DNA from 2 places in the Actinobaculum sp. 352 genome. Region 2 is predicted to be linked to the other one. Evidence: riboswitches for the same ligand, from Rfam matches in the RefSeq annotation. Region 2 holds a riboswitch; the other holds the start of a gene.
What was found. Region 2 has a riboswitch for FMN ahead of EKN07_RS09795 (ABC transporter permease). Riboswitches for the same ligand answer to the same signal wherever they lie in the genome.

Region 1 (16,065 bases), on a different contig from region 2:
TTCCTCTTCCAGAGGAAACGCAGCGGCCGTGGAAGCCGGGCGTTGATGAATCGGGCAGTGTTCTCGCCGCGGGTATGTGGCGGTGTGGACAATGCGGGTGTGTTCTGTGGAATCTGGACCGGGTTGCCCCGCAGTGTCGTTGCCAGCAGCGTGTAGAAGGAACCAGGATCCTCCCGCCAGGATCTATTTGAGAATGGCAGATAGAGACGAGTGCAGCGAGCGCCGTAGGAAGCGAGGAACTCATCGACAAGTTCTTGGAACTGTCGACCTCGTTTACTACCGCTCAGCACAGCCGGTAGCCGGTCGGAAGGTGTGCCTGTCAGAAGGGCTGTGAGACCAAATTCGCGTGCTTGCTGCGCCAAGAGGCTGATTTGCGCGGTCATCGCCGCCGTTTTGTACGGAACGCCGATGAGGAGCTCCTCCGGTGTAACCTGCGGGTTCGCATGTACCAATCGGATTAGGAGCGAGCAGATCGTCCGGTTGACCACCAAAGGAGCGTTGTAGTTGAGGAATCGACTGGCAGTCAGGCGTGAGCACTCCGCCAAGGAAAGGTGAACCAGGTCCATGACCTCGCGGTCGCTCATCTCGCGCAGGCGCGTGACTCGTTGGAGCATCGCATCAAGGCGCGAGCGCAGTCTTGATTCCTCGTGGGTCCAGCGTGCAGGGTCGTGCGACATTCCACGGTGAAATAGGACAGCCAAGCGTGCCGGCGTGGTGAGAGTTGGACGCGGCGCCGTCATACGAATGCGGATAACCCCGGTGCCCTCGCCGCGAATAAGGGCGGCGGCCGAATCGACTTTCAGCCCGGCTGCTCGCATGAGCTCTTGAATTGCGTCCTGTATTTGATGCACAGCGAACAGGTCAAGCGGGAATGGTGCGGGGTAGTGTTCAATCATGTCGTCACGCAGTACTTTGCTTAAACGCGCCGCAGCACGTTCGTTCCTTGAGACGACGGCTTCTGTTGCGGTGGTGATGGGCCGCGTTTGCAACAAATAGAGTTCCTCCCCGCAAAAGGCCCATTCAATATCCTGTCCGCAGCCGTAGTAGGCCTCGACTTGCTCGCCTAAACCCAACAGGCGCATGAGTTGCTTATCCGTAATGCTCTGTCGGCCTCGGTCCTGCTCCGGCACAGTCCGAGTGGTGGGTGGGCTGCCCGGGGAGGCGTCAATTCGTGTTTCCTTGCGGCCTATTTCTCGGGTGAGCACGCCGGGTGGTCGTCGGGCGAGGGTGAAGGTATCCGGTGTGACCAGACCCGTGACCACCGATTCGCCCAGTCCGTATGACGAGTTGACAAGCATTGTGTCTTCGCTGCCGGTGACGGGGTTCCGGGTGAAGAGCACGCCGGCCGTATCGGCGGGAACCATGGTCTGGACGACGACGGCGAGGGCGAGAGCGTCATCGGGTATTCCCTGCGTTTTGCGATAGGCAACGGCACGATCCGACCACAGTGAGGTCCAACACCTGCGAACGGCATAGAGTACGGCACTTTCTCCTATAACGCCCAAGAAAGTCTCTTGTTGACCCGCGAAACTCGCCTCCGCCAGGTCTTCAGCTGTCGCAGAGGAACGCACAGCAACCGGTGGGGAACCAAGAAGGCGGTACGCAGTGCAAATCGCCGTCTGCACGGTTGGTGGAATGACGCTCTCAAGGATGCGGTTGCGCGCAAGGGACGCCCTGCCTTTGGCGGCATCCTCCCGGATCTGCGCGGTACTGCTACCTAGAGTCTCTCGATAGGCGCGCGTCGTGATGCAGAATCCGCGGGGAACGGGAAAACCGGCACGAGCGCACTCCGCCAGATGCAACGCCTTACCACCTACGCGTTGTGCGTTACCCGCGTCCGCCTCGTCAAACCATGCGATCATATCCGCCTACCTCTATAGTCGTAGAGCCTTGGTGGAGATTCTATACTTATGGAGGTGCCTCGTCGAGATAAATTGCGAACTGATTCCGGGCGGGTTCTTATAGGAGCGGATTCCATGAGAGGACGGGAGATGAGTGATCGTCGCCGGCAGATTGCGGATGCGGGGATTCATATTCTGTCAGCACGAGGGGCCCGCGCACTTACGCATTTGAACGTCGACCGTGAGCTGGGCCTCGCAAATGGATCGACATCGTATTATGCGCGAACTCGCCGCGACTTGATCAAACTGGTTGTAGAACGATTGGCGGAGCGAACGGTGGAAGAGCTGTCGGTGGAGGTTGCGACAGCCGCATGGAATGTGGAGGACGAGCGGAGCGTGGCGGCTCGAGTAGCCACTGGTCTGGCACGCTCGGCTCGCCGTACGGAGGATCATCGGGCGAGGATATTACTACTCATGGAGTGTCGCTCCGATCCTGAACTCTACGATGCGCTGCTGCGAGGGACTTCGGTGCGCGAACACTTCAGCCGCGAGGTGCTTCCGTTTCTCCAGAGCTTGAATGTTGCGGACGTGGAAGAGCGCGCTGCGGATCTCGCTGCTCTTGTTGATGCTCTACTGATGCAACGTGTGATCCGCAATGCGCCGGTGGATGAGGAACTCATCATCTACTCCTTCCTCTCCGGCTTGTCGCGTGTTACTTCTGCCGACTAGCTGACAGTGAGCGATTACTACGCTGAGTGCGAAGAATTCGCCCACGATCTGGCTGCGATGTCGGCGATCTTCGGCTTTTCCGTATGCTACATTTGACGCTTTTGAATGGGGCAGGCCGACGTCGTCAAGCGCGGAACAGGCCTGACGCAAGAGAGGCGTCCGCGTTGCCTTCGGCTTCGGTGGCGACGTTCATGACGGGACATGTTGACAAACAATAATCATGAAACGCCTGACATGTAGCAAGGTCTCAACCTTGATACTATGGGCACCTGTGACCGGTCCTTGGGGTTGTTTGTAAGGCAGATGACACCAATCGATGTCGATACGGGCAGTCCCATCCGGTTGGCCTTGACAATGCTGCTTTCCGTGTCGGTAACCGTCGGCATGGTGGCGCGGCGAGGCGTGATAATAACGGATACGTTCACCTACGGCAGTAGATCACTGGAGGAGACAATATGGCCGATCTGATGAGGCAGGTTACTGACCACCTGGAGGCAGCGCAGTCTGCGGAAGACGGCCGCAGTGCGGAACTTGTCGCACGCGACGGCGTGCTGCGGCAAACGATCATTGCGCTGCGTTCGGGCACACGACTGCGCACACACAACTCGCCGCCGGCGGCGTCGTTGCAGGTCCTTGCCGGAAAGGTGCGAGTAGAAATTGGTGACGAGCTACAGGGAGAGTTCAAGACGGGTGAACTGTGGGTTCTGACCCACGAGCGTCACTCAGTGCTTGCGGTTGAGAACAGCGCGTTCCTATTGACGACGGTGACGTCGACAGGCGAAGGGTCGCACGCGTAGGTCCCGCTACGCATCTCTCGCGTGTCCGCTGAGCGGATGTAGTCGACAGACGGCGCAGGCACTGCCATACTAAAAGAGTCATGTCCCGGGGACGGTGAAACTCCGTACCGGCGGTGAGAGTCCGCGACCCAGCCCGGAAGGGCTGGCTGATCCGGTGAAATTCCGGAACCGACAGTAAGAGTCTGGATGGGAGGAACATGATGTGAGTCATGCACTCCAGCATGTCGTTCGGTCGTTGACTGGCGCACATGCGGGTGTCTCTCGCTTCCCCGGGTCGATGAGGACACCGGGAGGATGAGCTGTGAGCAGTGCCCTGTGGCGGGCCGATGAAGTGACTGCGATGCGCGGCGCGCTTAATGCCGCTTGCAAGGGCGTGCGTGGTGCGAATCCTCTCGTTGGTGCAAGCATCATTGTGGACCAGCAGATTGTAGCCACCGGTTACCACCATGGTGCGGGCACGGCGCACGCCGAGGTCGAAGCTATCACTCAGGCGCAAGCTGCAGGCTATGACCTACAGGGTGCGACGGCGGTTGTCACCCTCGAGCCCTGCAACCACACGGGGCGCACCGGGCCGTGCACGCGCGCGTTGATCGATGCCGGAATCGGCCGTGTTGTCTACGCGGTCGCAGACCCGCACCGGCAGGCGTCCGGTGGTGCGGACTACCTGCGACGCTCGGGCATCGATGTTGTCAGCGGGCTATGCGCCGATGAGGCACGCCAATTGAACCGGCGCTGGCTGCGCGCGATTACGGAGAACCGCCCCTTCGTGACGGCCAAAATCGCACAATCGATTGATGGATTCGTGGCAGCCGCAGATGGCAGTAGTCAGTGGATTACGGGTATGGAAGCACGCCACGCCGGGCACGAATTGCGTGCGCAGGCCGACGCGATACTGGTAGGTACCGGAACAGTTGCCGCGGACAATCCCCGATTGTCCGCCCGCAACGCGCATGGTGTCGAACGAGGGGCGCAGCCGCTTCGCGTGGTTATGGGGCATACCCCGGTTCCCTCGACAGCGGCGTTGCGGGACGGGCGCTGGTGCCAACTGCACACGCATAACCCACAGGAAGCGTTGGCGCAACTTGCAGCTCGGGGAATCGAACATGTGCTCGTAGAGGGTGGCCCGACTGTCACGACGGCCTTTATTGCGGCGGAACTCGTCGATTCCCTCGTCATCTACCAGGCACCCATATTCTTCGGAACCGGTAAGCGATCTGTCGGCGATCTGGGAATCGCTACGCTCGCCGCAGCCCATCGTTTCGTACTTGATACACCCCCCGAGCAGTGCGGCGACGACGTCGTGCTACATCTATCACCGACACAATAAGGAGAGCAATGGCGAAGGTATCCGCGCATAATCCCCGCGCCGAACGGCTCACCGGGGCCGATTCGCACAATAGGAACGCCACGGCTTCGCATTCCGAACAGGCTGAGAGCACACCTACCACTACGCCATTGCGCTGCGGTAACAGGATACGGGCCATTGACCAGGACTTCGCAGATATTCACCAGACAGTGGCGGCATTCGCCGCCGGGAGGCCGGTAGTCGTCGTCGATGACGAGAATCGCGAGAACGAAGGTGATCTGATCATTGCGGGGGCATTGGCCACTCCGGAAACCGTAGGTATGTTGGTTCGCTACACCTCGGGTCTCATATGTGCTCCGATTACCCGGGAGCGTGCCGAGGAGATGCAACTGCCGCTGATGGTAACCGACAGCGAAGATCCTAAGCGGACGGCATACACCGTCAGCTGCGACGCCCGATTCGGTACCTCGACCGGTATCAGCGCGCATGACCGCTGTGCGGCGGTGCGGGTTCTGGCCGATGAGACCGCGGGAGCCGATCAGTTGCAACGGCCCGGGCACGTGCTCCCACTTATTGCACGTCCGGGGGGAGTGCTTGAACGGGCCGGGCACACCGAGGCTGCCATTGACCTGTGCCGCCTGGCGGGCCTTCCACTGGCGGCCGCAATCGGGGAAGTCGTGCACGACGACGGGTCCATGATGCGGCTGGACGCCCTGCGCAGTTTCGCGGCCGAACATGGTCTGCAGATTATGACTATTGAACGCCTGCAACAGTACCTGCGCCTCGCCGAGAACACAGCATCCCACGGCCTGAACAATAGTGAGGCCGGTAGCACTGGGTACGCGAACGAAGCCGATTATGCGGGGGCTCCTCGTGACGCAGGCGTTCGGCTTCGCAGCGTGACGGACCCGGCTATGGAACCCGTGCGCGATGGTCTTCCTGCCGCCGAGCATTCGGGAACGGTTGAACTGCCGACCGACTTCGGCGCGTTCTCGGCCGAAGCCTGGGCACTGGAGGGGGCCGAGCATATCTCCCTGATAGCTCCATTGCCGGATACCACTGAGGCGCCGCTGGTCCGACTCCATTCTGAATGCGTGACCGGCGATGTGCTCGGATCGCATCGCTGCGACTGTGGCGAACAACTGCATGCGGCGCTTGCGAAGATTCACGCAGAGGGAGGCGTCCTCATCTATCTGCGGGATCACGAGGGGCGAGGTATCGGCCTTCTTAACAAACTGCGTGCCTATGAGCTGCAGCAGGCGGGGGCGGATACCGTCGATGCGAACGAAATGCTAGGACTGCCCGTGGATGCGCGCTCCTACACGGCTGCCGCTGCAATTCTGCGGGCGTTGGGAATCCAGCGTGTCCGCCTCTTGACGAACAACCCGGACAAGGTGACGGGATTGCGCGACGCCGGTATCGACGTCGTTGGCGTCGTTCCGCTTGAGGTTCCCGCTCGCCCCGAAAACATCCGCTATCTGCAGACCAAACGTGATCGCATGCACCACCTGTTGCATGTGGAAGGAGTACAGAATGTCTAATCAAGGGATGCCGCAGACGGCTCTATCACCCAGTGATGGGCGGCATGCTGACGGTAGTGCGATCCGTCTGGCAATTGTTGCGGCACAGTGGCATAAGCAAGTGATGGACGGATTGTTGGCAGGAGCACTGCGAGCTGCGTCTGATGCCGACATTAGGGCCGACGTGATCCGGGTGCCGGGCAGTTTCGAACTGCCGTTGGCGGCGCAGGCGGCAGCGGCTCGGCACGACGCCGTGGTCACCTTGGGCGTGGTTATTCGCGGTGGAACACCCCACTTCGACTACGTCTGCGACGCCGCAACCATTGGGTTGACGAATGTGGCGCTGCAAGAGAGCACCCCCATTGGTTTTGGAGTGCTCACGTGTGACACCGTGGAGCAGGCGTTGGATCGCGCCGGACTGGAGAACTCCTCGGAGGATAAGGGCTATGAGGCGACTGTCGCAGCGCTGCAGATGGTGCGGGTATTGGATGAGGCCTCGCGGGACGCCTAGCTGCTTGGGGCGATGGCGTAGCTGGTCGGGCGGCTGGCGGCGCGGTTGCTCAGGCTGGTGGTGTAGCTGGGCGGGCTGGTAGTGCGGCGAACTATTGTGCGCGATTTTCCTTGTCTAATTCGGTGCTTGATTCCGCTTGATATGCCGTTTTGTGCGGCGCTCCGCGGTTTTGCTGTGGCGAGAACGTAAAGTCGGGGAGGATAACCTGCCTGGTCGTCGGACCGCGGTGGTCGTAGCGTCAAAGTGTCAGACGCGTGATTCCTGCTATCGAAAGGGGAAACGATCATGAGCATTCCCGCTCCCGTGACGACCTGTTCCGTGACCAGCTGCGCGTACAACAATGGTGGATGCTCAGCCTTCGCCATTACCGTGGCTGGTTCCGCAGCTCAGCCGAATTGCACCACTTTTGTGGCACTCGACGCCCGCGGAGGCCTTCCTTCTCCTAACGGTCAGGTCGGTGCCTGCCAGCGCCTCGAATGCGCATATAACGATGACCTCATGTGTACGGCCGAGGGCATCACCGTAGGTGGCGAGACCGCCTCCTGTATGTCCTTCACCGTGAGGTAAGCAGCGGTTCAAACAGTACTTGTGACCGGCAGTCGCACGTGGCGGCTGCCGGTCTTTCTGTTGTGCCGGTGCGGTTGGTGACCTGCTGGTGCGGTGGGGGTGGCGGAGGGATGACTACCTACTCGTGTGGTGAGTGGTTTGCCGGTGGTGCGGCCGCCTACCTGCTGGTCAGTGACCTGATGGTGCGCCGGGTGCCCTGATGATGCGGTGGGTAGTGTGCCGGAACAGTACACCGGTGGGCCGCGCTTGAGAACCAGTCGTCGGGTTGGAGGACGAACTCACATGCCAGGCCGATGCTGTTCTCCGGGTTTTCCGCCAAGCTCCGCATTATTCGCGGAAAACTGGGGATAACCCGGAGAATCGTGCGTTGTGCACGTCAGGCGGCGTCGTCAAGTGCCAGCACGGCATTGGCAGTGCGCATATCGGTGACGAGATGGCTCACGAGCCCGCCCCGCAGCGCCCCGAGAATGGCTGGCACCTTCTCCTCCCCCCAAGCGACGGCGATAACATCCGAGGAGTCGCGGATGCGGTCGAAGGGAACCCCGAGCAACCGACGGCATAGGTTGCCGTCGGTGTGCTGACCAGAGGCATTGAAGTGATGTCCGCCTATATGACCGACGGCCCCCATGCGCAGCAGTTCTGCAATTTCCGCCGAACCGTACCAGAGATCGAAGATTGCGCCGGCTCCTGCGCGTGTGGTGGCGCCGATGCCGGTCAAGATGATGTCGGCATGTGACGCCATCGAGATAGTCAGTGAGATGGTTGATTCGCGCCGCAGTGCCGAGGCTGCATGCGAGTCGTTGACATAAAGAGGCGCGGGAAGGATGCGGTAATTCCCGCCCAATACAGCGGCCAGGCGGCGGCACAGATCCGGGGAATCAACCATGTGGTTGTCTCGCGCTATGGCGCCAATGGCTTGTACCACGGTGACCTCGTGGTGTCGCGATGTGGGCAGCGCCGCAACGACTCCGGCGACCGCACGGCCATTTGTTACCGCGACGACGGAGTCTGGCTTGAGCATCGATAAGAGGAGTTCAGCGCCCAGGGAGAGGACGGGTGCCGTTGACTGCGGATCGGCGTCGTCGGCGAAGGCTACGTGGGCGCCCGCAAGGTTAAAGCGACTCACCAGTTGCTCTTCCGCCTCGACTGCGCGACTGAGCGGGTGCTGAACAGAAATGCGGACGACACCGCGCTCTCGCGCCTCCTGCAGCAGGCGCGAGATCTGCGGGCGAGAATAGCCGAGTTCGCGAGCGATATCGGCCTGTGAGGCGCCATCGACCCAATACCGTGTTGCAACCTTGAGGAGCAACTCGAGTCGACGTCGCTGCCTAGCCATCGCTATTGATGCACACATGTGTATATTTCCACTTCTTTTCGGAATCAAAGCGCAGAAAATCGGGGATTTATGCTGACGTGGTTAGCACAACGATAGCACAGATGTGCATTGTAGGTGTTCATTTCCGGCTTGCTCAGGGTGACAGTAGATGTGTCGCAGCCAGATGCGACAACCGCAAAGGACGCGGACCGACAAGTGAAAGGAAAGTCAATGACAATCGTGCGAACTATCGACGGCGATGTTGCACCGGAGACCTTGGGAGTTGTGAACGCCCACGATCATCTTATTCGCGTTGGTGCTGGAGAGGTTTACATCGACCCGGACCATCTACTTGACGACGTTGAAAAGGCTGCCCAAGAGGCCAGCTACTTCGTCGATGCGTCGAAGAACTGGGCGGGCGGTGGAACAGTCATCGACATGTGCCCGGCCTCATCCGGCCGTGATGTGCTCAAGCTTCGCCAAGTGTCAGCAAAGGTGCCCGATCTGCAAATCGTTGCTTCCACCGGATTCCACCAGCAGAAGGTATACCTCGAATGGCGGCAGAGCTGGGTGAACCAGTACACGGTCAACCAAATCGCCGATCTCTTGATCGCGGACATTGTTGAAGGCATTGACCGCTATGACTACATGGGTCCAATCGTGGAGCGAACGGATGTGAAGGCAGGTGTGATCAAGTGGGCAACCGCCTACGGCAAGATCACAGACTGGGAGGTGAAGACCGGCAAGGCCGTCGCCATTGCATCGAAGGAGACCGGGGCGCCAATCAACACCCACGTCACGGCCGGCACCTGCGGACCGGAACAGGCTCGTTTCCTGGTCAATGAGGGCGTGGCACCGGAGAAGATCGCCATCGGTCATATTCAGCGCAACTGGGATCCGTGGGTACAGGAGCAAATCACCAAGCTCGGCTGCTACGTGGAACTGGACGGCACCAACCGCATCAAGTACGTGCCGGATAACGCCCGGGTCAACCTGCTCAAGGTTCTCGGCGAGAAGGGATACGGCAAACAGATCCTGCTTGGCACCGATTCCGGCAAGGCCTCCTACCAAAAGGTTTATGGCTCGGTTTCCGGCGTGGACTATGACCCAGCAGTGTTCGCGCCGCGCCTGGTGGAGGACGAGGGCTTTGACCGTGGCTACGTGCAGGACCTACTGGTGAACAATGCGGCCACCTTCTTCGCCTGGGATCCGGTGAGGGGCTGACGTGACACCGCGCTTGCAAGTTGCACTGGATACTTACGATCTTCCCAGCGCTCTCGGTCCGCTGCAGAAGGCGGCGGATGAGATTGACATCATCGAATGTGGCACCATTCTCGTGCTTTGCGAGGGATACCATGCCGTGCGCATTGTTCGTGCCTTGTTCCCGGACAAGAAGATTCTGGCCGATGTGAGGATCGCCGAAGCCGGCGAGAAGATCTCACGCTTAGCCTTTGAGGCCGGGGCAGACATGGTCTCTTGCGTAGCCGGCGCATCGCTGACCACCATCCAGCAAGTCTGCAAAGTTGCCGCGGAATTCCACGGCGAGGTGCAGGTGGAACTGGCAGACGAATGGTTCGATGCCGACCGTGCCCGCAAATGGCGTGAGGCTGGCGTGGAACACGTCATTGTCAAGCGTTCCCGTGACCGGGAGGCGGCCGGTGACCTTTCCTGGAAACCGGAGGACATGGATCGCGTCGATGAACTGGCCGATATGGGATTCACCGTCACTATAACTGGCGGAGTTTCGGCCAAAGATCTTCCTGCCTTCGCCGACCGAATGGTGGGCATCGTCATCGCCGGCAGGTCCATTGTGGCGGCAGACAACCCCCAAGCCGCAGCCCACGAGCTGCGCACAACCATCGAACAGGTGTGGTCATGAGCCTCGCCGCGCAGAGCACGAAGGCAGAGCAACACCCTGCCGATGATCCGTTGCGCGATGGTGTAAGTCTCGGTATCTACGAAAAGGCGCTGATCTCGAACCCGTCTCGCGCGGGAGCATCCGCCAGCGAGGCACTGGGTTCAGTTCCGATCACCGGCGACGAGTGGCGTGCGTATTTCGAGCAAGTACCGGCAGCCGGCTTCTCGTTCCTCGACTTGTCAATCGATGAGTCAGCGGAACGTGAGGTGCGCCTGGATTGGGACGCGACGACATGCCGTGAAGTACGCCACGCGGCCGAATCGGTAGGAACAATGATCGGTGGAATCTGCCTGTCCGTCCATCGCAAGATTGCGCCAGGTAGTAGCGATCCGACGCTGCGGCGGCGCGCCCGGGAAGTGATGGCGCGCGGGCTGAAAGTGTGTCACGAACTGGGTGTAGGCGTGATCCAAATTGCCGGATACTACTGCTACTACGAGGATCCCAATCCGGACGCCGAACACTGGTACAAGCAAATGCTTGCCGATGCAGTTCCGTTGGCTGCACGCCTCGGCGTTGTCATGGGAATTGAGAACGTCGACGGCGCCGATGTCACCTCGATTTGCAAGGCGATGGAGTTCGTCTCCGCTATCGATTCGCCGTACCTGCAGGTGTATCCGGATCTGGGCAATATTGCTGAACAGGGCCTAGATCCGGCGACGGAACTGGCAGCGGGGCGTGGGCACATGGTGGCACTGCATGCCAAAGACGTTCGGTGCGGCGAGCCGCGACGGGTCGATATGGGTACCGGCATCGTGGACTGGGATCGCAGTTTCCAGCTCCTGCGCGAGCAGGGGTGGGTCGGCCGCCTGATGATCGAGATGTGGAACGACGACGCCCCGGACTCCGTCGACAAGGCTCGCATTGCCCGCGACTTCATCGCCGCGCGTGTGACCGCTAATGGAATGGCGGTGGTGCCGTGAAAACAGCTGCCACAGTGTAAGCAACGATCTCGCCACACCGTATGTGCGGCGGAGCCGAACTGCGGCGCATGCGCCGCGCAATACTAACCAAGAAATGAGGAAGATAATGCTTGAGGAACTCAAGGAAGAGGTCTGCGAAGGCAATCTTGAACTGCCCCGGCATGGCCTCGTTACGTGGACGAGCGGTAACCTCTCGGCCCGCGACGAAGAAACCGGACTAGTGGTCATCAAACCATCCGGAGTGCGGTACGAGAAGATGACACCCGCGGATATGGTGGTTGTAAATCTGGATGGGAAAGTCGTCGAGGGCGAGCGGGGCCCGTCGTCGGACACGGCTTCACATCTGTACGTCTACCGGCACCGTGAGGATGTACGGTCTGTCATTCACACTCACTCAAACTACGCGACGGCGTGGGCGGCAACCGGACAACCTATCCCGTGCGTGCTAACCGCGATGGCCGATGAATTCGGCGGGCCGGTGCCCTGCGGAGGGTACGCCTCGATTGGAACTGAACAGATAGGGGAGCAGATCATCGAGCACATTGGACACTCGCCCGCCATTCTGCTGGCGAAACACGGCGTGTTCACAATCGGGCCTTCAATAGAAAAGGCCATCCAGGCAGCCGTCATGGTGGAGGATGTCGCACATACCGTGTCCATCGCGATGCAGATCGGGACGATAGAACCTCTGCCGCAGGCCGACATTGACGAAAACTACGAACGATACAGCCACCGCTATGGAACGGCGGCCGCCTCACAAGGAGTAAGCCATGCCTAAATTCGATCTCACAACCATTGGTGAGGGGCAGATCCGCCTCACCTGTTTCAAAGGTGATCGTCTCGTCTCAGCCAACCAGTTGCGCATGAGCGCCGCGTGCTCCGAGGCGAATGTCGCCGGTCTGCTGTCACAGCTGGGGCGTAAGACCTCCTGGGCGTCGAAGCTACCCAGTGGCAGCCTCGCCACCCGCATCTTGCATGAGTACCGGAGTGTGGGTGTTGATGTCAGCAACGTGGTACTCGCGGAAGGGGGCCGCACCGCCCTCTACTTCATGGAACCGGGGGAGTATCCCATGCCCTCCCGCGTTACCTACGACCGTGAGCACACGCCCTTCCGCGATATTACGATTGACGACTTCGCCTGGGAGTCGATGCTGGACACCGAGCTCGTGTTCGTCACGGGTATCACGGCCGCACTGACACAGAGTACGGCAGATGTCATCACGTATTTCGTCGATCTGGCGTACGAGCGCGGCATCAAGATCGCGCTCGACGTCAACTACCGTTCGCTGCTGTGGACGGCGCAGCGGGCGCGTGAAGTTCTGGGACCGATTGCGCAGAAGTCGTCCATTCTCTTCTGCTCGCGCAAAGACGGTCAAATCGTCTTCCATGCCCAGGGTGAAGGAGTCGAGGTGTGCCGCGCTCTGCGCGACAAGTTCGGTGTGAAGACGGTTGTCTCTACCGATCAGATCGACGGCGTATACCTCTCCGACGAGGAACTGGGAGATCAGGTCTTCGAAGTCACCCAAGTTCCCGTCCTTGACCGGCCCGGGGCAGGCGACTCCTTCGTTGCCGGAGTGATCCACGGTTTTCTGCACGACGACGTCGTCCAGGGCATCCGTTACGGTCAGCGCACATCTGCTCATGCACTCACGCATTACGGAGACCTGACACGAGTCTCTGCGGCGGAACTGAGCATCCCAACCACGACGGATATCGTCCGTTAACTAGACCCGAATGCGTCGGCCGCGCGCATCGGCTGTCGTGTTGTGCCATGCGACGGCCGACGGTTCGGGATTCACACCCCGGCGAAGAGTATGGCGAAGCGCGCCTTCGGATGGGGGTCGTCCGCAGTGCCTGGCCTTCCACCACGCACTCGCTGACAGTCCTTCGACTTGAGATTGGCTACAACTTATGGCTACTACTATGCAGGCTCCCGCGGGAGCAACAGCTGCAGAACAAATTGACAATCATCGACTAACGGGACATCAGAAGTCCCTTATTGGTATGGCGATCGTCGGGAATGTGTCGGAGTTTTTCGATATGTTCCTCATTGGCTTCATCGTCAACCTTCTTATCGAGACACCGGGATGGAACCTGACAGGATTCCATTCGGGCGTGATTTTGGCAGGTGCGGGTTTGGGCACAGTGCTGGGTTCGATTACCTGGGGGCGCCTGGCCGACATCTTCGGCCGTAAGCACGCCTTCATCTCCTGCATCATTGTGTTGGTCGTCTTTACGGCCGCATCGGCCTTCACCCCCGTCAACGGTTGGATTCTTCTGACAATTCTGCGCACGGGTGTTGGATTCGGCGTTGGTGGTCTGAACATCACTTCCGTGCCCTTCGTCCAGGAATTCGTTCCTGCCAAGCAACGTGGGCTGCTGGCCGGACTGACAAGCGTTTTCATTCCGGCGGGTATCTTCCTCGGCGGCCTTGTCACCAAGTATTTTGGCGATACGCTGGGCTGGCGTGGCTTAATTGCGGTCGGCTGCATACCGATCATCCTGCTCGCTTGGGCGCGTTTCATACCCGAGTCGCCTCGTTTCCTGCAGTCGCGCGGACGTGAGAAGGAGGCCAAGGAGGCCTACGCTTGGGCGATGGAGATTCCGGTGGAGCAGGTGGCGGACCTGCCGGAGATCAAGGAGTCCTCGTCGGCGTCTTACTCGGTTATCTTCCAGAGGTATCCAAAGCAGTTGCTCGTTGTGGCAACCGGTTCCTTCTGCTTCATCCTCGGCTCCTTCACCGTTCAGTCCTGGGGTCAGACTCTGCTCGGTCAGTCCTTCAAGTTCGATACCGGCATGGTCGCTACGCTGTTCATGTTCGTTTCCCTCGGCGATCTGCTCGGACGCCTTGGGTCGGCGTGGATCTCCGACAAAATCGGAAGGCGCTGGACCATGTTCGGCTGCGGCATGATTGGCGCTATCGGTGCCCTGATAGCAGCCTTTTCGACGCGGATGGTGGATGGTGACAACGTTGGCAACGCCGGCTATGTCTTCTTCGCGGGAATCTTCATCATCATGATGTTCGGCGACGGCGCTTTTGGCATACTCAATGCCTTCGGTGGCGAGCAGTTTCCGACGGAGGCACGTTCGACCGGCCTCGGATTGGGCTACGGCATCGGAGCCATTGCCAAGGTGGTGGGTCCCTACTTCGTGGGTGCGTTGATTGGTTCGGCAGAACTTTCGGCCGAAGTCGTGTTCGTACCGTTCACCATCTTCGCGGCGCTACTCTTCCTCGGCGGCATTATCTATCTGTTTGCAAAGGAGACGAAGGGCGTCTCCCTGGAGGACGTGTAGCTCCGCGGAGCACCGTGTCGCAATTGAGACATTAGGGTGGCTGCGCGTATGAAGTGACAAATGAGACTGGGACCCCGCATTGCGGGGTCCCAGCTCCGTTATCCCGGCGCATGTCAGGCGCGCATAGTGCGGTGCCGGGACACGTCTACAGCGCGGCAAGTGCCTCGGCGAGTTCTACGCTCGTCTCAACTTGCTGCGGAAAGGGTACGAAACCGGTGAGGGCTTCGTCGTCGTCGATACGCATAAGAGTGAGGCCGGTGCGGTCGATATCCAGGCAGAGAACTGCTGGAGCGGACATTTCAACATTGATATGCACGGGTTGGCGAGACATCAGGGCGCCGGAGATCTCCCGTCGACGCATGGCTTGGAACAGTAATGTGGGAATTGTGCAGTTGAGAGCACTGATCCGTTCGAGAGCGGTCAGTTCGCCATACGGTGAGTTGAATAGCGCACCGGGGCAGGGCGGTTTTTGGCATCTCTGGCGATGAATGTCTGCAATGGCGGCGAGGCTGACCGGTGTGACACCTCCTGCGTCGTGAAGCAAGACCCGCGTACCCTCTAAGCGTGCGGTCCGGGCCTGGGGAGCGGTTGCGATCTCGGCAACGCGCGACGGGAGGAAGCTGCTGTAGAGCAGGTCGAGGATTTCGTCGCGTTCAAGCCACTGTGCGGTTGCCAACGCGTGAACTGCGCAAGCTGTGATTTGCACGCTGGGGTCTGGGGCCTGCTTTTCAATGGATAGGCGCACGTCCATCGGTTCGTCGCTACACAGATCGGTGAGGGATGCATCGTCCGCTGCTGTCGCCGCGATATAGACGCTGCCATCGGCACCCAAGCCATGCGCGAGGGAGGAGATGGTAACAATTGGGCCCACGTGGTAGGCGACGAGGGTGGCCTTCCCCGCTCCGGCTAGAAGACGCTGGGCAATTGACAGGCTGCGGGCTTCCCACACGTGGGTGCATACCGCGCTGCGGTCGGGCGAGAGCGTCAGATCAGGATTCACCGCTCAGCCCTCGCTCGCATTCGAGTAGTCTCCATAGGGTAAGGCTAGCCTGACTGGGTAGGGTGCCGTCAAGGCGTCGCACGAATTTGGTCATGAAGAGTAGCTTTCCTGTACTCTATGGAAGAATTAACACGGAAAACACCGCGTTTAGCCGGTAGGGCAGGCGTATTGGTTGTGTGGTGAATCGCAGCGGATTGTCTCCGCGTCGGTTTGTCGCGAGTTCAAAGGAGGGGATATGGCAAAACGTACACCGGTCGCCGAGGCCAGTCTTCACGGCAATATAGCCGCGGAGGTTCCGGTTGTCAGGGAGTCGACGACGTCGCGGGTGGTTCTGGACAACCGCCTGC
Region 2 (16,065 bases):
GCATCGGCTCGCATCGCACCGCGGAAGAGATCGGACGGGCATTTCCCGGCATCGGAATCGTGCTTTCTGGCGCTCATGCACCAGACGGAATCATCGCTTCGGTGAATGAACGCCCGCGTCTCGTTGTTGCCACGCCGGATGCGGAGCCAGAAGCAGCGGGAGGATTTGCTGCGGCCGTCGTGCTTGATTCCCGTTTCCTCCAGGGGCAGGGACTCGACGCGCAGACGCAATTTCTGCGTCGTATGGCGCGTGTCATCATCCGTGTGCGGTCGGCTCGCCAAGGAGGGCATGTGATTCTGGCCGGAGGTGCAGACCCGGCGATCACTCGCGTACTCGCCGAATGGCAACATAGACTGCGTGCTGGCGATGCTATACAAGAACGCGAAACGTTGCGGCTACCTCCTGCCAGCCGCTGGTTCGGGATTTCCGGAGCGCCACGGGACGTACGGAAGTTCCTCGCCCTAGCACAGGTAACGCTCTGGCGGGAGGAAGGCAACACGCCAGCCGAGGCTGCGGCTCCGGGAGAGGAGATTCCAGTTGACGCGCTACTTGTCGGCGGCGTGCACCGCCTCGCCGGGGGCGTTGAACTATTGGGACCAGTCCCGGCACGGCGGATGGGAGAAGTGACGGTCTACTTGCGTCAGTCCCGTACCCGCGCCGATTTGCTTGCAGCCAGCGTACGACGCAGCTATCGCGAATACACGGCGTCCTCCCTGGGATCCCCGTTGCGCATTGAAGCCGATCCCTCTTTGTAGTCGGCGCTGCAGACGCCCCGTATAGCCGGTACTTCACGCTCCCTTCACATCCATGCCCCCGGCGCTAGCGATAGCCGCGCGGCCGCGATGGTTCAGCACTGCGTTTGAAACCCTCATCGCACTTAGACGGTACAATCGGCGCGTGCGCATTATCTTTGCCGGTACCCCCGAGACAGCCGTTCCTTCGCTTAGTCGCCTCATCGCGGCCGGACACGACGTGCTGGCGGTACTCACCCGTGCTCCTGCCCCCAGGGGACGGAAGCGAACGCTGCACCCATCAGCGGCGCACGAGGCGGCGACAGCACTCGGCATCCCCGTGCTGACACCGCGCAGCCTGCGCGATGCGGATATCGGCAAGACAATTCGCGAGTTAGCGCCCGACGCGGTCGCCGTCGTCGCCTATGGCTTACTGGTACCTGCGGACCTGCTGTCAGTTCCGCGTAAGGGCTGGATCAACCTTCATTTTTCCTTACTTCCGGAATGGCGTGGAGCTGCCCCGGTTCAGTACGCCATCGCTGCCGGACAAGAGGGGACCGGCGCCTCCACCTTTCTTCTGGAGGAAGGACTCGACACCGGACCGGTATTCAAGACTCTTAGCGAGACTATCCGGCCCGACGACACATCCGGTACGTTACTTGAGCGACTTGCCCATTCCGGTGCCGATCTGTTGGTCGAAACATTCGCGGCGCTGGAGGACGGTTCCGCTATAGCGACACCACAGCGCGGCGAGCCCTCCTATGCTCCCGCTCTCAGTTCTGCGGATGCTCGAGTTGATTGGAAGCAGAGCGCGCAACAGATCGAAAGCATGATCCGCGGATACACGCCCGCACCGGGACCCTGGACCGTGCTCGGGGACCTGCGGATTAAACTCGGACCGGTTACGCCGGTACCGGGAACAACGGATCTCGTCCCCGGACAGTTGCGGGAGGACCTGGTGGGTACCGGTAGCTACGCCGTGCGCTTGGGAACGGTTGCCCCCGCAGGTAAACGGCCGATGGCGGCAACTGACTGGCTACGCGGCGCGCACTTGTCTCCTTCCGCAGGATTTGAGGTACTAGCATGACGGAACGCCCAAGTGGATGGCATCCCGGACGGAAATGGACAGACCCGGCCCGCCAGGTTGCTTACGACGTGCTACGCGCAGTGGATGAGGACGGAGCCTATGCGAACCTCGCCCTACCGCAGGAGCTGCGTCGCGCTCGGCTGGGACGCCTTGACGCGGCATTCGCCACGAATCTGTGCTACGGCACATTGCGCATGCGCGGACGTTGGGATGCGATTATCGGCCGTTGTTCGCAAGGGCGCCGCATTTACGATATCGATCCCGAACTCCTTGATGTGCTTCGGCTTGGATGCCAGCAGCTGCTTGGACTGGGCACGCCGCCACATGCCGCCATCCACGAGACCGTCACTCTTGCCCGCAATGAATTCGGGCAGGGCGCGGCAGGCTTCGTAAACGCCGTGCTACGCCGAATCAGCGAACGGGCAGATCGGTGGGAGGAGATCCTGCGCTCCAGCACTGCATCCGAGGAAGAGTTCCTCGCTGTGTGGCATTCGCATCCCCGCTGGATTGTGGAGGAGCTGGCGCAGGCACTGCCTGTTCATGGACGCGATACGGGCGATCTGCCGCAGGTTCTGGAGGCCGACAACGAGCCGGCGAAGGTGGCTCTAGTGGCGCGCGAGATCAGCGCCGAACAGCTTGCGGAGAAGATCGCCCGGGCAAGAATGGACAGCGCCCCCGGCGTATTGATGCCCAGCGCGCGGCTGCTGACAGCGGGAGATCCGCATCGCCTATGGGCTGTGCAGGACGGGCAGGCCGGGGTCCAGGACGAGGGAAGCCAACTCATTGCTGCGCTACTGGCACATGCGCCATTGCATGGACCAGACGAGTTGTGGCTTGACATGTGTGCCGGACCAGGTGGGAAGACGGCGACTCTCGCCTCCTACGCCGCGCAGCGGGGAGCTCGTATTCACGCCAATGAGATTCAGGAACACCGGCTTGACCTAGTCATGAATGCCGTCGAGCCTTGGTCCGATCTGGTCGATTTGCGGCTCGGTGACGGACGCGACCTGGCAGCGCAAGAGCCAGGCGTTTACGACCGCATCCTGGTGGACGCCCCCTGCACCGGCGTCGGCGCGTTGCGACGTCGGCCCGAGTCTCGCTGGCGAGAGCGCAGCCTTGACGAGCTCACGTCGCTACAGGGCGAATTACTTGCTGCGGCCTTTGCGGCCCTGCGGCCCGGCGGATCGCTCGTCTACTCCACCTGCTCTCCGCTGCGTGCCGAAACACGCGATATCGTTGCGTCCTTCCTTAACCATCATGCGGATGCCGAACTTATCGATGCTGCTCCCATTGCCTCGCGTTGCGCAATACGAGAAGTGGAGAGTTACGACAAGATGATCCAGCTGTGGCCGGATATAGATCAGACTGACGCGATGTTCATGGCTCTGATCACCAAGAAGTAGACAGCGGCACGGCATTTGCCCCCTTCCGGGCCACCGTGCCCGTGTAGGCTTGGCGCATGAGCGTTGTTATTTCCCCGTCCATTCTCAATTGCGATTTTGCCCATCTCGGCGATGAACTTGCGAAGATAGCCAATGCCGACTACGCACATGTAGATGTGATGGACAACCACTTCGTGCCGAACCTGGCTCTCGGCCTGCCCGTGGCCGAAGCCGCCGTCACCGCCAGTCCAATACCGGTGGATGCGCACCTGATGATCGAAGACCCGGACCGTTGGGCGCCGGCCTACGCCGAGATCGGTTGCGCTTCGGTGACCTTCCACGCTGAAGCGGCCGCCGCACCGATTCGGCTTGCCCGCGAGCTCCACGCCCAGGGCACTCGGGTGGGCCTGGCATTGCGCCCGGCCTCCGCAATCGAGCCGTATATCGATATACTCTCCGAGTTCGACATGATTCTCATCATGACCGTCGAGCCGGGTTTCGGTGGACAGTCATTCCTCGAGTCGATGATGCCGAAGGTTGCCCGCACCCGCGCGGCCATCGAGAATGCAGGCCTGGAAACGTGGGTGCAGGTCGACGGCGGAATCTCCCGTGCAACTATCACTCAGGCCGCCGAAGCCGGAGCGAATAACTTCGTGGCGGGGTCCGCCGTGTATCGAGCCGACGATGCGTACACCGAAGTGGAGGAATTACGACGCCTGGCCCGCGAAGCCTCGCATACACACTGATCTGGGCGGCTCCGGTCTCGTAAAGCAACTGCGCGTCGAACCTCGCGAATCTCGCATTGAGTATTTCGGGTCCCGCGACCCAGTGGCTCTCTTACCTGCACCAGTACCGCAGTCGGAATTGGCCCATGTACCATACTGTGCAATAATCGCCCTGAACACAAACGTGCTCCGGGGTCAGTGGAAATCTGAACCGGCGGTGACAGTCCGCGACCCGCGCAAGCGGTTGACAGGGTGGAATTCCCTGACCGACGGTTAAAGTCCGGATGGGAGGCGCACGAATCGCGGCTATGTGCCAGCATGACCTTCGTCCGTTCTCTCCGCCCTGCTGCAGGATGGGAAGGTACGCCGGATGGGTTTAAGGCGAGGGTGGCTCCCGCCGCTGGAATTCGGGCTAGCGCTACTCGCATTATGGTGGGCGTCGTCCACTTTCGCGCTTGTCGATCAGCATTTTCTTCCCACCCCGCAGGCCGCCGTTTCTCGTCTGCTCTCCGGCCTGAAATCGGGATACTTGTGGCGTGCGCTGCTGGTGACCCTCGAGGAGGCCATGGCAGGCTGCATGATTGCCGCGGCCGTGGGTATTCCACTGGGGTATGCCATCGCCAAGTCGCGCGTCTTCTCGCGCATATCGCAGCCCTATCTCGCCGCTTCACAGGCGATTCCCGCAGTGGCCATCGCTCCGCTATTGACCATCTGGATCGGACACGGCCTTGCTTCCGTGGTGGTTCTGTGCACGATTATGGTTGCCTTCCCAATCGCGGTGTCTACATCGGTCGGCGTGCGGCAGATCGACCCGGAGATTATCGGGGCAGCCCGGCTCGACGGTGCCGCGGGTCTGACACTCATTCGACGTATTGAGGTACCGCTGGCCGCACCGACAATTCTCTCCGGTATCAGAACCGGCTTTACGCTGTCAATCACCGGTGCGATTGTCGGAGAAATGGTGATGGGAGGTGAGGGGCTAGGCCTCCTGCTCGGTACGGCACAACAATCCTCGGATGTAAAGGGACTTTTTGCCATCATCATCCTGTTGGCCATCAGCGCGGTATCAATCTATGGCATGTTGCTGCTGGTGGAGCGTAGAGCAAATTACCTCATCAGTTAGACGCGGCATCCTGGGTGACTGCCGCATGGGCCCTCGACTCCGCCGTAGCGAACCTTAACCCGCCGACGGGAGACCTGCCGACCGGAATCGACTCCGCCCCTTCCGGCGAGCTCGGCCATCGCCGTCGGACAATCACATCTTCCCCACATACTAGAAACGAGTTAGCAGTGAAGAAACAGATCCTCGCCCTCATGACCGCCTGCCTCTTGGCACTCAGTGCCTGCTCAGGCAGCAGCGATGCAGCGTCCACCGGCCAAAGACAGGCCACGTACACCATTGGCCTGACGTATGTGCCGGACGTTCAATTCGCTCCCTTCTACGTCGCCGCCGAGCAGGGATATTTCGACGATGCCGGTGTGGACGTCACCGTGCGCAATCACGGCGCACAGGAATCGCTCCTGGGCGCACTGCAGTCGGGCGACGAGGATATCGTTTTTGCCGGAGGAGACGAGGTGATGCAGGGGCGTTCCACCGGAATCGACGTCGTCAACTGGGCGACCATGTACCAACAGTATCCGGTGACGCTTATCGTGCCTGAAGACTCCGCGATTCAATCGGCGGCGGACCTTCCTGGCCACAGCGTTGGCCTACCGGGCCAGTACGGCGAGAACTATTACGCACTTCTCGCCATGATGAACGCTGCCGACCTCAGCGACGACGACGTCGACGTGCGGTACATCGGCTACACGCAGGCGGCGGCGTTGAAGTCGGGGGAGGTTGATGCGGTCATCGGCTTCATTAACTCGGACGTAGTCGCCATCGAGAATTCGGGAGTGAAGGTACGCACAATCGACATGGTCGATGGCGGCCTTCCGTTGGTCGGGGTTGGACTCGCCTCGCTTTCCGATACCTTGTCGGGCAGCAAGGGCGACTTCTTGAAGATCCTCTCCGCGCTGGAGCGGGCCGTTAATTTCTGCGAAGAACATCCCGAGGAGGCACTGAACATCACGGAGAAGTACGTTCCGGCTCTGGCGGAAGAAGATGTTCGTGCTACGGCTGCCATCACGCTTGACGAAACCCTGCAGCTCTACACGGGCGCAGATGTGTTCGGATCACAGAATGATGCACAGTGGACTGCGATGGCCGACTTCATGCAGGACAATGGGTTACTGGAGGAAGCCGTGCCGGCCAACGAGGCCTATGTGGCGCTGCGAGATTAGCTGGACCGCTACGAAGACGCGAGCCGCACAGCGGTAGGCTATACCCGTGAAGACTTTTGACGAGCTGTTCGCCGAACTCAGTAGGAAGGCTACTGAGCGCCCCGCGGGATCGGGCACCGTGGCGGAATTAGATGCGGGTGTGCATGCCATTGGGAAGAAGATCGTTGAGGAAGCCGGTGAGGTGTGGCTGGCTGCCGAGTATCAGAGCGATGAGGAACTGGCCGAGGAGGCCTCTCAGCTCATGTACCATTTGCAGGTCATGCTGATTGCACGTGGCCTGACTCTCGATGACATTTACCGCTATCTTTAGGATTCTTCATGCTTCGTATCGCTGTCCCCAATAAGGGCTCCCTGTCTGAACCGGCGTCCCACATGTTGCGCGAAGCGGGATACCGGCAACGGCGTGATTCACGCGAGCTGGTGCTGACCGACGCGGATAATGATGTCGAGTTCTTCTTCATTCGCCCGCGCGATGTTGCGGTGTACGTGGGCGCTGGAACAGTTGATGTCGGAATCACCGGACGTGATCTACTTCTGGACTCCGGCGCCGCCGCGGTCGAACACCGCGCCCTCGGCTTCGCCCGGTCGACGTTCCGTTTCGCCGCTCCGAAGGGCACCTGCTCCACACTGGAAGATATTCGCGGCAAGCGGGTTGCCACCTCATACGACAACCTGGTGAGGCTGTTCCTCGAAGAACGCGGAATCGATGCGACCGAAGTTCATCTGGATGGCGCGGTAGAGTCGTCCGTTCAGTTGGGTGTGGCCGACCTTATTGCCGACGTCGTCGAAACGGGAACCACGCTGCGCACCGCAGGTCTGGAGGTCTTCGGCGAGCCGATTCTGCATTCCGAAGCCGTACTTATCCGCGGCAAGGATAGGGAAGAGCCGCAGGGCCTGGAAACGCTTGACCGCCGTCTTGAGGGTGTGTTGGTTGCCAGGCAATACGTCATCTTTGATTATGACTGCCCGGCCACACAGTTGGAAGAAGCTGTGAAACTGACCCCGGGACTGCAGTCGCCAACTATTTCACCTCTACACGAGGTTGGCTGGTACGCGGTTCGCGCCATGGTCAGCCGTGACGACATGAATCGCATCATGGACGCGCTTTACGCCGCAGGTGCGCGTGGTGTCATTGTGACGCCCGTGCTTGCCTGCCGGATCTAGCCGACGCAGCGCTGCGAAGGGAAATAACGCGGTTCGCATCCGAAGCCACCGGTTGCTTCGCGTTGTCGTGTCGCGCGGTTTGCATACCGGTGGGCACGAGGACGGCGTCTACCGACGTTGCCGTCACCGTGGCGCTGGCTTGGCGCACTAAGACTCACGGAGACGCACGTCTCCTCCTATTGCCGGTCCGTCGACTCCGGTAGGAGTTGCGCCGCGGCGTAGCCGGCCACGCCTGCGGCAAGGAACGCGAGTGGGTCTTCGCGCAGCCCCCGTCCCATGGTGCGCAGATTCACAGGCGAGGCTTCCAGGACTTCCGTCAAGCCGGTCGTCGCAATATCGCGACGTTCCAGGCGCGGGCAGGCAAAGAGCTCGCTGAACTGCCGCGCAATCTTTGTCCGAGTGCCGGAGTCAACCAAGGCGCTCAGTTCGTCTGTCGCATCGAATCGCGGTACGGGGCACAGAACGGGGGAGAGGGCCACCCGAGTCAGAGCGGTGGTCGTGTGGTGCGACAAACCAAAGTGCCGATCACGTGCATCACCACTGGACATGCGGAGCAATCCAATGGCACGCCCCTCGAGCGTGTGGACGGCGTTGATTATGTCACCGACGCGTGTTCCGGAGAATCCCCAGCGCGTCCCCGTGCCCAGGTTTCCCGGCCCTTGCGTGACGATTGCCAGATCGGCCTGCCACACCAGGCGAGCCGCCAGCAAGGCGGTATGAATGTTCACGGATTCGAGATCGCCACCGAAAGCCTGGCCGGAGGAAATCGTTCCGAGAATGTCCCCGGAAGCGGTTAAGGCGGAAGCGACCTGTGAGAACCACACCGGAAGCGCTCCGCCGTCGTCCATGATGTAGCCGATACGAGCATGCGGTCGGTGCGCGTGCACTGCGGCAACCACGGCGGGCAGAGCCGAATGCAGATCCGCCACCACCACAGGCATACCGGCGATTGAGTCCGCCTGCGAGAGCAGGTCGTAATATGGAGACTCCTGCTCATCAACACCCAGAGTCATATACTGCAGCGGCGTATAGCGTGCCTTCACAATATGCCCCGGCGCGGGTGGCGGATCAGCGGGAAGTCGGTCGGGCAGGGCCACGACCATGAGATAACCACCGGTTCCCAAGCCGCGGTGTACGGCCGATGCGCCGAGCAGCGCGCGATCTCCTACCCGGGGCGTGCCGACGAGTCGGCGATAAGCCAGTGCACGGTACTCAGATCCATCATCGAGTTCAACCTGGCATTCTTGAGATTCTCCCCAGGCACGCCCAAGTGAAACTATCCGACCATTACGCCACATCATCACGGCATTAAGGGTACCTGTCCATTACTCTTGATGTGTGGCAAGTACATCACGGCAGAACGCTGAGAAGCGGCAGCGCAACGAGAGGCAACTTTCCCTGCTGGCCGCATTGTCCGCGCGCGGTGCACTCACCAAGGACGATATCCGCGCCCTGTCCATCTATGCCACCGGCTCTGATGCTGCGTTCGGCCGCACCTTCGAGCGGGATCTGCAACACTTGCGCCAAGCTGGCTATCCAATCAGCACCGATTCCGAGTACCGCTATCACTATGATGGGCGGGCACCTCTCGCCACACCGGTCAGTGCCCTTGACGCCGGGCTGCTCCGTTCGATTCTGAGCGGTCTCGACCACCGATCACCGCATATGTCGCTGGCTGCCAGTGGGCTGCAGAAGCTACTCGCCGTGGCATCTACGGGTGAGGATAACGCCGAGTATCTGCATGCGGGAATTCCTACGGGCGAGAATATTGTGGAACTCGCCCGCGCTGTGCAACTGCGCAGGAGAGTCTCCTTCGAGTATGAGGGAACAACCGGCCCCAAACGCGATTATCTTCTCGAACCGGCGGAGATCTCCGTGCATTTCGCGGCCTTTTACGTCAGTGGCAGCGCATCACATTGTCCCGTAGTCAGCTCTTCCGATTCGCGTGATAACGAGAACCGAGCCTCCTCATCAGGCGAGACCTGGCACTGGCGTACCTTCCGTGTTTCACGTATTACCGCGGGGACCTTGCGCGATGTCGGGAAGGCGACTGAACAACACCGGCAGGGAACGGCGCCGCAGGGCATCTTTATCGCCACTGAAGCCATCGTGGCCATCCGCCCCGGCTGCGCGGTTCCGCTTGCCGCACGCGGCACACCCGTAGCCGTCGGTGAACTGACGAACACTGGCGGTACGACCAAGCCGCCGGGGGAGGACTGGGAGTACTACCTCTATAGCGACGTTGATCGTCAACGGCTCTTCGAAGACCTCTTCCTCTATGGCCGCGATGTACGGCTTGTTGGAGACGACACGCTTGTGGCGCAGTGGAAGCGGCGAGTTGAACACCTGGCAACACTGAGGCGGGATGCGCAATGACTACCGTCCAGGAGATCGTACAGACAAATGCCATTCTGGTGTACTTGGCAACCATGGAAGACACGGAGGTGACACTCGGCGAACTGGCCGTTCATTTCGCCATGGACTGGCGCGACGTGCTGCGCCTGCTCTGGGACGCCAACACCGTTGATATCCTCGGCATCGCTATTCCCTTCGATCTTTCCCTGCCGGATCCAGTTGACCAGTGGGATGGCGAAGGGCCACAGCCCGGCCCAGATGCGCCGGTTTCTCTTGGAAGGCACGGGGCACTGGACGTTCCCGAGTTGCTGGTCACTTTCCCGGAGACGATTATTCTCACTGCTCTTCTCGACGCCGTTCTCGCGGTGACACCACCAGGAAGCGAGGCGCAGGCCTTGCAGAACACCCGGCAGCATCTCACGGAGGCTGCCTCGCAGGCGGGATATGGCGCGGCGTTCTGGGCACCACCGCAGCGGCTAATCCCGGGGGATCGCCTCGAGGCTATTACCAGCGCGATTCGACGCAGACAGCATCTTCGTATCACCTACTACCACCCGGGAAAGCCGCGTGGAGAAGTGGTCGATATTGTGCCCTGGGAGATCACGACCGGTCACACGCCCGTCTTACGCGCCTCTCGCGCAGGTTCCGCACGCAGCTACCGACTAGACCGGATTGGCGACGTCGAGCCCGGCGGCGCCGTCAAGCGTTCGGAGGGTGCCGCGACGCGGCGTTCTCTGATTCAGGAAGACCGGGAGGCACGGCACGACGCCCGGGTTGGGGAGGCGCGGTGGACGGATGGAGGCCAGGAGGTGCTACTGCGCTTGGACCGTCCGGGATTGTGGGCGGTGGAGACACTGCCGGGAGCACGATGGCACAGGGAAGGCGATGTGCTCGTGGTTCGATTCCGCTCCCGCTCGGATGATTGGCTTGCCTCCTACCTGATCCAACTCGGAACGGCCGTATTGAGTATTGAGCCCGACGACGTCGCCGCACGCATGTCAGCGCGGTTCGAGGAAATTCGAAATACCTTCTAGCAACAAGCTGAGGACTACGAAACACACCGTGAAACTGTTGATTACTCTTCTTGTCGTGGCATTGCTCGCCTCCTATGCGGCCGTAACTGTGCGGCAACTCTGGCGATCAGTAAAGAAACTCGGCCGTGCCGGGGGCTCGCTCATCGATAAGTGCAGCGGGTTGAGCGCACACCAGCAGGCCGTGGCACAGCCGGTGGCCCCGCTCAGCCGTGATTCCGCCCGTACCATTCGTGCGCGGATTCGCATGCAGCGCATGCAAGCCAAGAGGCGGCGGCTTGACCGCGCATCTGCACGTTGGAGTGACGCAGCCGGGCTCAAATGCTCCGGCATGTCACGCCACACATCCGTCCAACAACCTCGTCCCACCGCAACGCGCAGGCAGGATGCGTCGGCATGAGGATAGGGGTTGCCAGTAATCCTTCCAGCGGCGCTGGAAGGGGAGCACGCTACGGAACACAGGTACGCTCTCTTCTTGCCGTGTACGGGGCGACTATCGTCGAGCTTTCGGGGCGCAACGCCGCGGAGTGCCTAGCGGCTGCCCGCAGCGAGGTCCTCGCCGGAAATCTGGACGCACTCTTCGTCGTCGGCGGTGATGGCATGGTCCATATAGGAGTCGAGGCGCTGGCCGGGACACACGTACCCTTGGGAATCATCTCGGTAGGATCCGGCAATGACATTGCACGCGAGTTTGGACTCCCCATCCGTAACGTGCCGAGAGCCGTACACCGGGCCGTGACGGCTCTACTAGCCGGGCGCAGCCGCGCAACAGACACCATTGAGGTCACGCATCGCTCCGGGAACGCACACGCGCTGGCAGTTCTGTCAGCCGGTATTGACGCGGCTACAAATCTGCGCACCAACCAATTGACCTGGCCGAAGGGAAACCTGCGCTATGCCCGCGCACTTTTCCAATGTCTGACCGAATTCTCACCCTACGGACTCGAAGTCGAGGTTGATGGCAAGGTCGCCAGCGGTGCGGCCACGCTCGTTGCTGCGGCCAATACGCGTTTCGTCGGCGGAGGGATGAATATTGCTCCCTCTGCTCGCACGGACGATGGCCTCCTTGACATTATCATTGCCCGTGCTATGTCCGTCCCTGAGATCGTGTCGCTGTTTCCGCTGCTCTACGGTGGGCGGCATATCCATGCCAAGGGTGTTCATCTTCTACGCGGGCAACATATTCGAATCAATGCGAAACCTTCGGCAGGTGCACCGGCACCGACCGCCATGGCCGACGGTGAAATCATCGGCGAGGTGCCACTGAACATCTACTGTCGACCCGGATCATTGGAGTTGCTAGTCTGATGGACCACGATGCCCTTCTCACGGACTACATGGAACGCTACGCGGCCCGTGGGATACACCTCGACGACTTCCAAGTGGCGGCCTGCCGCGCACTCAGCGCCGATCACGACGTTCTTGTCTGCGCTCCCACCGGTTCCGGTAAGACTGTGGTAGCCCACTATGCCGTTGAACTTGCCTTGGCCACCGGCCGTCGCTGCGTCTACACCGCGCCGATCAAGGCACTGTCGAACCAGAAATACACCGAGTTGACGCGGCTGCTCGGACAGGAGAACGTCGGGTTGCTGACCGGCGACACCGTGGTGAATCGAGAAGCACAAATCTTGGTTGTCACTACCGAAGTCCTGCGCAATATGTTGTTGCAGGGATCGGACACCGATCACTTCGGGTACACCATTTTAGATGAGGTCCACTACCTGGCCGACCGTGATCGCGGACCGGTATGGGAGGAGATCATCCTGTCCCTACCGGAGACGGTCAGGCTGGTATCCCTCTCCGCAACGATTGCCAACACCGATGAGCTGGTTGCCTGGATGCGTTCCGTGCGCGGCGAGACGGAGTTGATAACCAGCGAGGTCCGCCCGGTGCCGTTGAGCCAGTTCGTCTCTGTTGGCAACAAGGTCTACCCGTTATACGCCGACGACGGCGTCACACCCTCCCGAACACTGACCACAGCACTGGCGAGAGCCGAGAACGACCCGCGCGGGCGAAATCGCCGCATCACTGCGGGCGAGCGGCACCGGCTCGTCAACTACCTGTCCAAGCACGACATGCTACCGGCCATTGAGTTCATCTTCTCCCGCAAGGGATGCGACGAAGCAGTCGCCGCACTCCAACGCCGCGGTGTCATGCTGACATCAACGCGCGAGCAGAAGGAAATACGGCAAGAGATCGCAACGCTACGTGAGACGCTGAGTGCCTCTGACCGCCGCGCCGTCCGCTTTGACAGCTATACACGTGCCTTGCTCAACGGCTTTGGTGCACACCACGCAGGGGTATTTCCCGCCCTCAAGGAGTTGACTGAGCGTCTGGTCGAACGAGGTCTTATCCGGCTCGTGTATGCCACCGGAACACTGGCGCTTGGTATCGACATGCCAGTACGCACGGTAGTGGTGGAAGAACTGCGCCGCTGGGACGGCAGCGACTTCGTCGATATGACCGCTACCGAGTACACGCAGTTGATCGGCCGGGCGGGGCGACGAGGTCGAGATACGCATGGCAACGCGGTAGTGCTTGCCGATGCGGAGCTTGATCCCGAGCATCTCGCGGACTTGGGCTCCGGACGTCTGGAACCGTTGCTCTCGGCGTTCCAGCCTTCATACAACACGGTGATCAATCTGTTGGCACAGCGCAGCTATCAAGAGGCGCGCCAGCTCATGGGGTCCAGTTTCGCTCAGTTCCAACGCGACGCGGACCTGGGCGAAGTAGAGGCACGTCGCGTGCGGCTGCGCCGGCGTATTGTCGCTGAAGAAGAGCGCCTGGAATGCGATTTCGGCGATCTCGTTGGTTATCTTCGCCTACGTGGCAGCGCGGGTCGGGCGGCAAAGTCCGCCCGGAAGGCCGCTAAGAAGGAGTATCAGCGGCGTATTGCGAAGAGCTTCGACGCCGCAACTACGGGCAGCCTGTATGCCTTTGCGCGCGACGGTGAACTGTTCTACGGTGTGGTTCTATCCGCCGAGCGTCATCGGTTACGAATCATCGACTGGTACGGGCAGATGTCTTGGCTACGCGTAGACGCATTATCATCCGAGATGCGCGCAGTCGGCCGCGTGGAGCTCCCACATGGACGGTCGTTACGCTCACCTCAAACTCGCGAACAGGTGGCCGATGCGATCCTGGCTGCAGTTCAGGAGCGTTCCGATCTTGGGGTTGACCGTGATCTGCTGGAATCCTGGTCGCGGTTCGCGGTACCCGATATTCCGGAACTCGCCTCGCACCCCTGTGCAGCCTGTCCCGATATAGCCACACATATCCGTGAGGGAGAAACGCTGCTTTCGCTGGATGGGCGACTGCAGGAGTTGAACGCGTTGTCGGCATCGTACGTCGATTCGGTAGGTCGGGACTTCGATAACACGGTCGGCGTTCTGCGCGAACTGGGCCTGCTGCGGTCCGACGATGTAGGCACCGCCCGCCTGGGCCCTGGGGCAGCGTTGCTGCGGCAATTGCATATCGAATCGGATCTGCTCCTTTACCAGTGTCTGGCTGCGCTGCAGGAGGGAGAGGTTGACGCTGCTGGCATGGCGGGCTGGGCCTCGATGTTCCTTGTGGATGACCGAATGGGCACAAACCTGCCGCAGCGTGCTAACCTGCGAACTCTGTCACTTCGGGCCATACGAGAGGCGGAGTTCCTGCAGACGGTCGAGCAGCGGCACTCGATACAACGCACCGCTGCTCCAACGCCCGGATGTACAGACCTTTTCGCCCTGTGGGCAAGTGGGGCCGATCTGGAAACGTGCCTGCGTATGGTGCGCTTGAGTGCCGGTGACTTTATTGCCATGGCGCGTCGTCTGGTTGATCTGCTGGGGCAGATAGCCTTGGCCGGATCTGGAACGTGGATCGAAACCACCGCATTCGAGGCTAGGCGTCTCGTTCGTCGTAGTGAGCTTCTTTGAGCGCTACGGCAAGTTGCGGATGAATTAACCAACGCGGTGCGTGATCGGGGTGGCGTGGCGGCAGTTCGGGCACCGGCCGGTAATCTCTAAGGGATGAAGATACACCACTGGCTATGGGCCGTCTTCGCAGCACTCGGTGGTGGACTATGCGTGTACACGTCATTTGCTCCACTGGGCTGGTGGCCCGCTGCTTTTCCGGGCATTGCCCTGCTGATAATCGCCTTGGAGGGACGATCTTGGTTAGCCTCCTTCGGCCTCGGCTTCGTGTTCGGAATGGCGTACTTCCTGTTCCTGTTCCACTGGGCGTACATTGCTGCCGGCATCGTTCTGGCACAGGTCGCCCTGACAGCCGTAGAGGCGCTGTACCTCGCGGTTCTTGCGGTTATATGGCAGGGGCTGCTGCGCGGCAGGATAACCGGTCAGGTGGTGTGGGTTCGCGCGCTCGTTCTCGCCTTGAGTTGGGTTGCCATGGAGCAGCTACGCTCATCATGGCCTCTGGGTGGCATGCCGTGGGGCGCCTTGGCATACGGCCAGGTCAACGGCCCGCTGTTACGGCTCGCGCCCTGGGGTTCCACCCAGCTGGTTGCGTTGCTCGTCATCAGTATCGGCGTACTACTCCACTGGGCGATTTTCAGAGGCACCGCAGGACGGCACGTCACGGCTACCGCGAGCCTGCTGGCCGCGGCGGCGCTGATGATCACCCCCGCGTTTCTGCCACTGTCGGCCCGCGCAGAGTCATATGTCACAGTAGGCTTTGTGCAAGGCGAGATCCCCGATGAGAGCAGGTTACCCGAAGGTGTCTCGCGGGCCTTAACGGTCACACAGAATCTCGTCACTGAATCGGCCGAGATCGCCGACGGGGGAGCGGAGATCGTGCTGTGGCCCGAATCGGCTTCGGATCGAGATATCCGTAGCGATCCCGATGCGCGCCGTCTGATGTTGCAAGCTTCCTCAAGCGTCGGTGTACCCATATTGCTTGGCACGCAGCGCTATCCCGAGGACTATCGGTACAACGACTACGTGGTGTGGATGCCCAACGGCGAAATCGCCGATAGTTATACGAAGCAGCACCCGATTCCTTTCGGTGAGTACATCCCGGGGCGCAAGGTGTTCCGCTCGATAACCTCGGCGGTTGATCGGGTGAGCGTCGATATGCGCGCCGGGACCGAGCCCGCGTATGTTGATGTTGATCTTTCCGCCGGGAAGGTGCGCATTGCGGTACCCATTTGCTTCGAGGTTGCCGTCACCCCAACGGTTTCCGAGGCGGTTGACAACGGCGCGCAGCTGATCGTAGTTCCTACGAACAACGCGTCCTTCGGTGATTCCTCGGAGTCCTTGCAGCAGTTCGATATGACGCGATTCCGTGCGGTGGAGCAGGGGCGTACCGCTA

Region 1: another riboswitch for FMN. It lies ahead of ribD (bifunctional diaminohydroxyphosphoribosylaminopyrimidine deaminase/5-amino-6-(5-phosphoribosylamino)uracil reductase RibD); the one in region 2 lies ahead of EKN07_RS09795 (ABC transporter permease).

Annotation. Positions count from the first base shown of each region.
Region 1 is NZ_RQSN01000001.1:339,985-356,049, forward strand. Features, by position in the region: gene EKN07_RS01415 (PEP/pyruvate-binding domain-containing protein) at 1-1,862, opposite strand, end outside; gene EKN07_RS01420 (TetR family transcriptional regulator) at 1,992-2,570, shown strand; gene EKN07_RS12445 (hypothetical protein) at 2,874-3,038, shown strand; gene EKN07_RS01425 (cupin) at 3,026-3,367, shown strand; FMN riboswitch at 3,444-3,570, shown strand; gene ribD (bifunctional diaminohydroxyphosphoribosylaminopyrimidine deaminase/5-amino-6-(5-phosphoribosylamino)uracil reductase RibD) at 3,669-4,694, shown strand; gene ribA (GTP cyclohydrolase II) at 4,703-6,214, shown strand; gene ribH (6,7-dimethyl-8-ribityllumazine synthase) at 6,207-6,704, shown strand; gene EKN07_RS01445 (DUF1540 domain-containing protein) at 6,990-7,271, shown strand; gene EKN07_RS01450 (sugar-binding domain-containing protein) at 7,648-8,625, opposite strand; gene EKN07_RS01455 (phosphotriesterase) at 8,818-9,810, shown strand; gene EKN07_RS01460 (3-dehydro-L-gulonate-6-phosphate decarboxylase) at 9,812-10,465, shown strand; gene EKN07_RS01465 (L-ribulose-5-phosphate 3-epimerase) at 10,462-11,424, shown strand; gene EKN07_RS01470 (L-ribulose-5-phosphate 4-epimerase) at 11,519-12,202, shown strand; gene EKN07_RS01475 (sugar kinase) at 12,195-13,148, shown strand; gene EKN07_RS01480 (MFS transporter) at 13,336-14,718, shown strand; gene EKN07_RS01485 (hypothetical protein) at 14,864-15,718, opposite strand; gene EKN07_RS01490 (cupin domain-containing protein) at 15,954-16,065, shown strand, end outside.
Region 2 is NZ_RQSN01000009.1:16,087-32,151, forward strand. Features, by position in the region: gene EKN07_RS09775 (primosomal protein N') at 1-755, shown strand, start outside; gene fmt (methionyl-tRNA formyltransferase) at 898-1,818, shown strand; gene EKN07_RS09785 (transcription antitermination factor NusB) at 1,815-3,221, shown strand; gene rpe (ribulose-phosphate 3-epimerase) at 3,278-3,946, shown strand; FMN riboswitch at 4,107-4,225, shown strand; gene EKN07_RS09795 (ABC transporter permease) at 4,296-5,048, shown strand; gene EKN07_RS09800 (ABC transporter substrate-binding protein) at 5,216-6,208, shown strand; gene EKN07_RS09805 (phosphoribosyl-ATP diphosphatase) at 6,255-6,518, shown strand; gene hisG (ATP phosphoribosyltransferase) at 6,527-7,372, shown strand; gene EKN07_RS09815 (DUF3866 family protein) at 7,549-8,673, opposite strand; gene EKN07_RS09820 (WYL domain-containing protein) at 8,711-9,748, shown strand; gene EKN07_RS09825 (WYL domain-containing protein) at 9,745-10,761, shown strand; gene EKN07_RS12605 (hypothetical protein) at 10,790-11,158, shown strand; gene EKN07_RS09830 (diacylglycerol kinase family protein) at 11,155-12,066, shown strand; gene EKN07_RS09835 (DEAD/DEAH box helicase) at 12,066-14,675, shown strand; gene lnt (apolipoprotein N-acyltransferase) at 14,769-16,065, shown strand, end outside.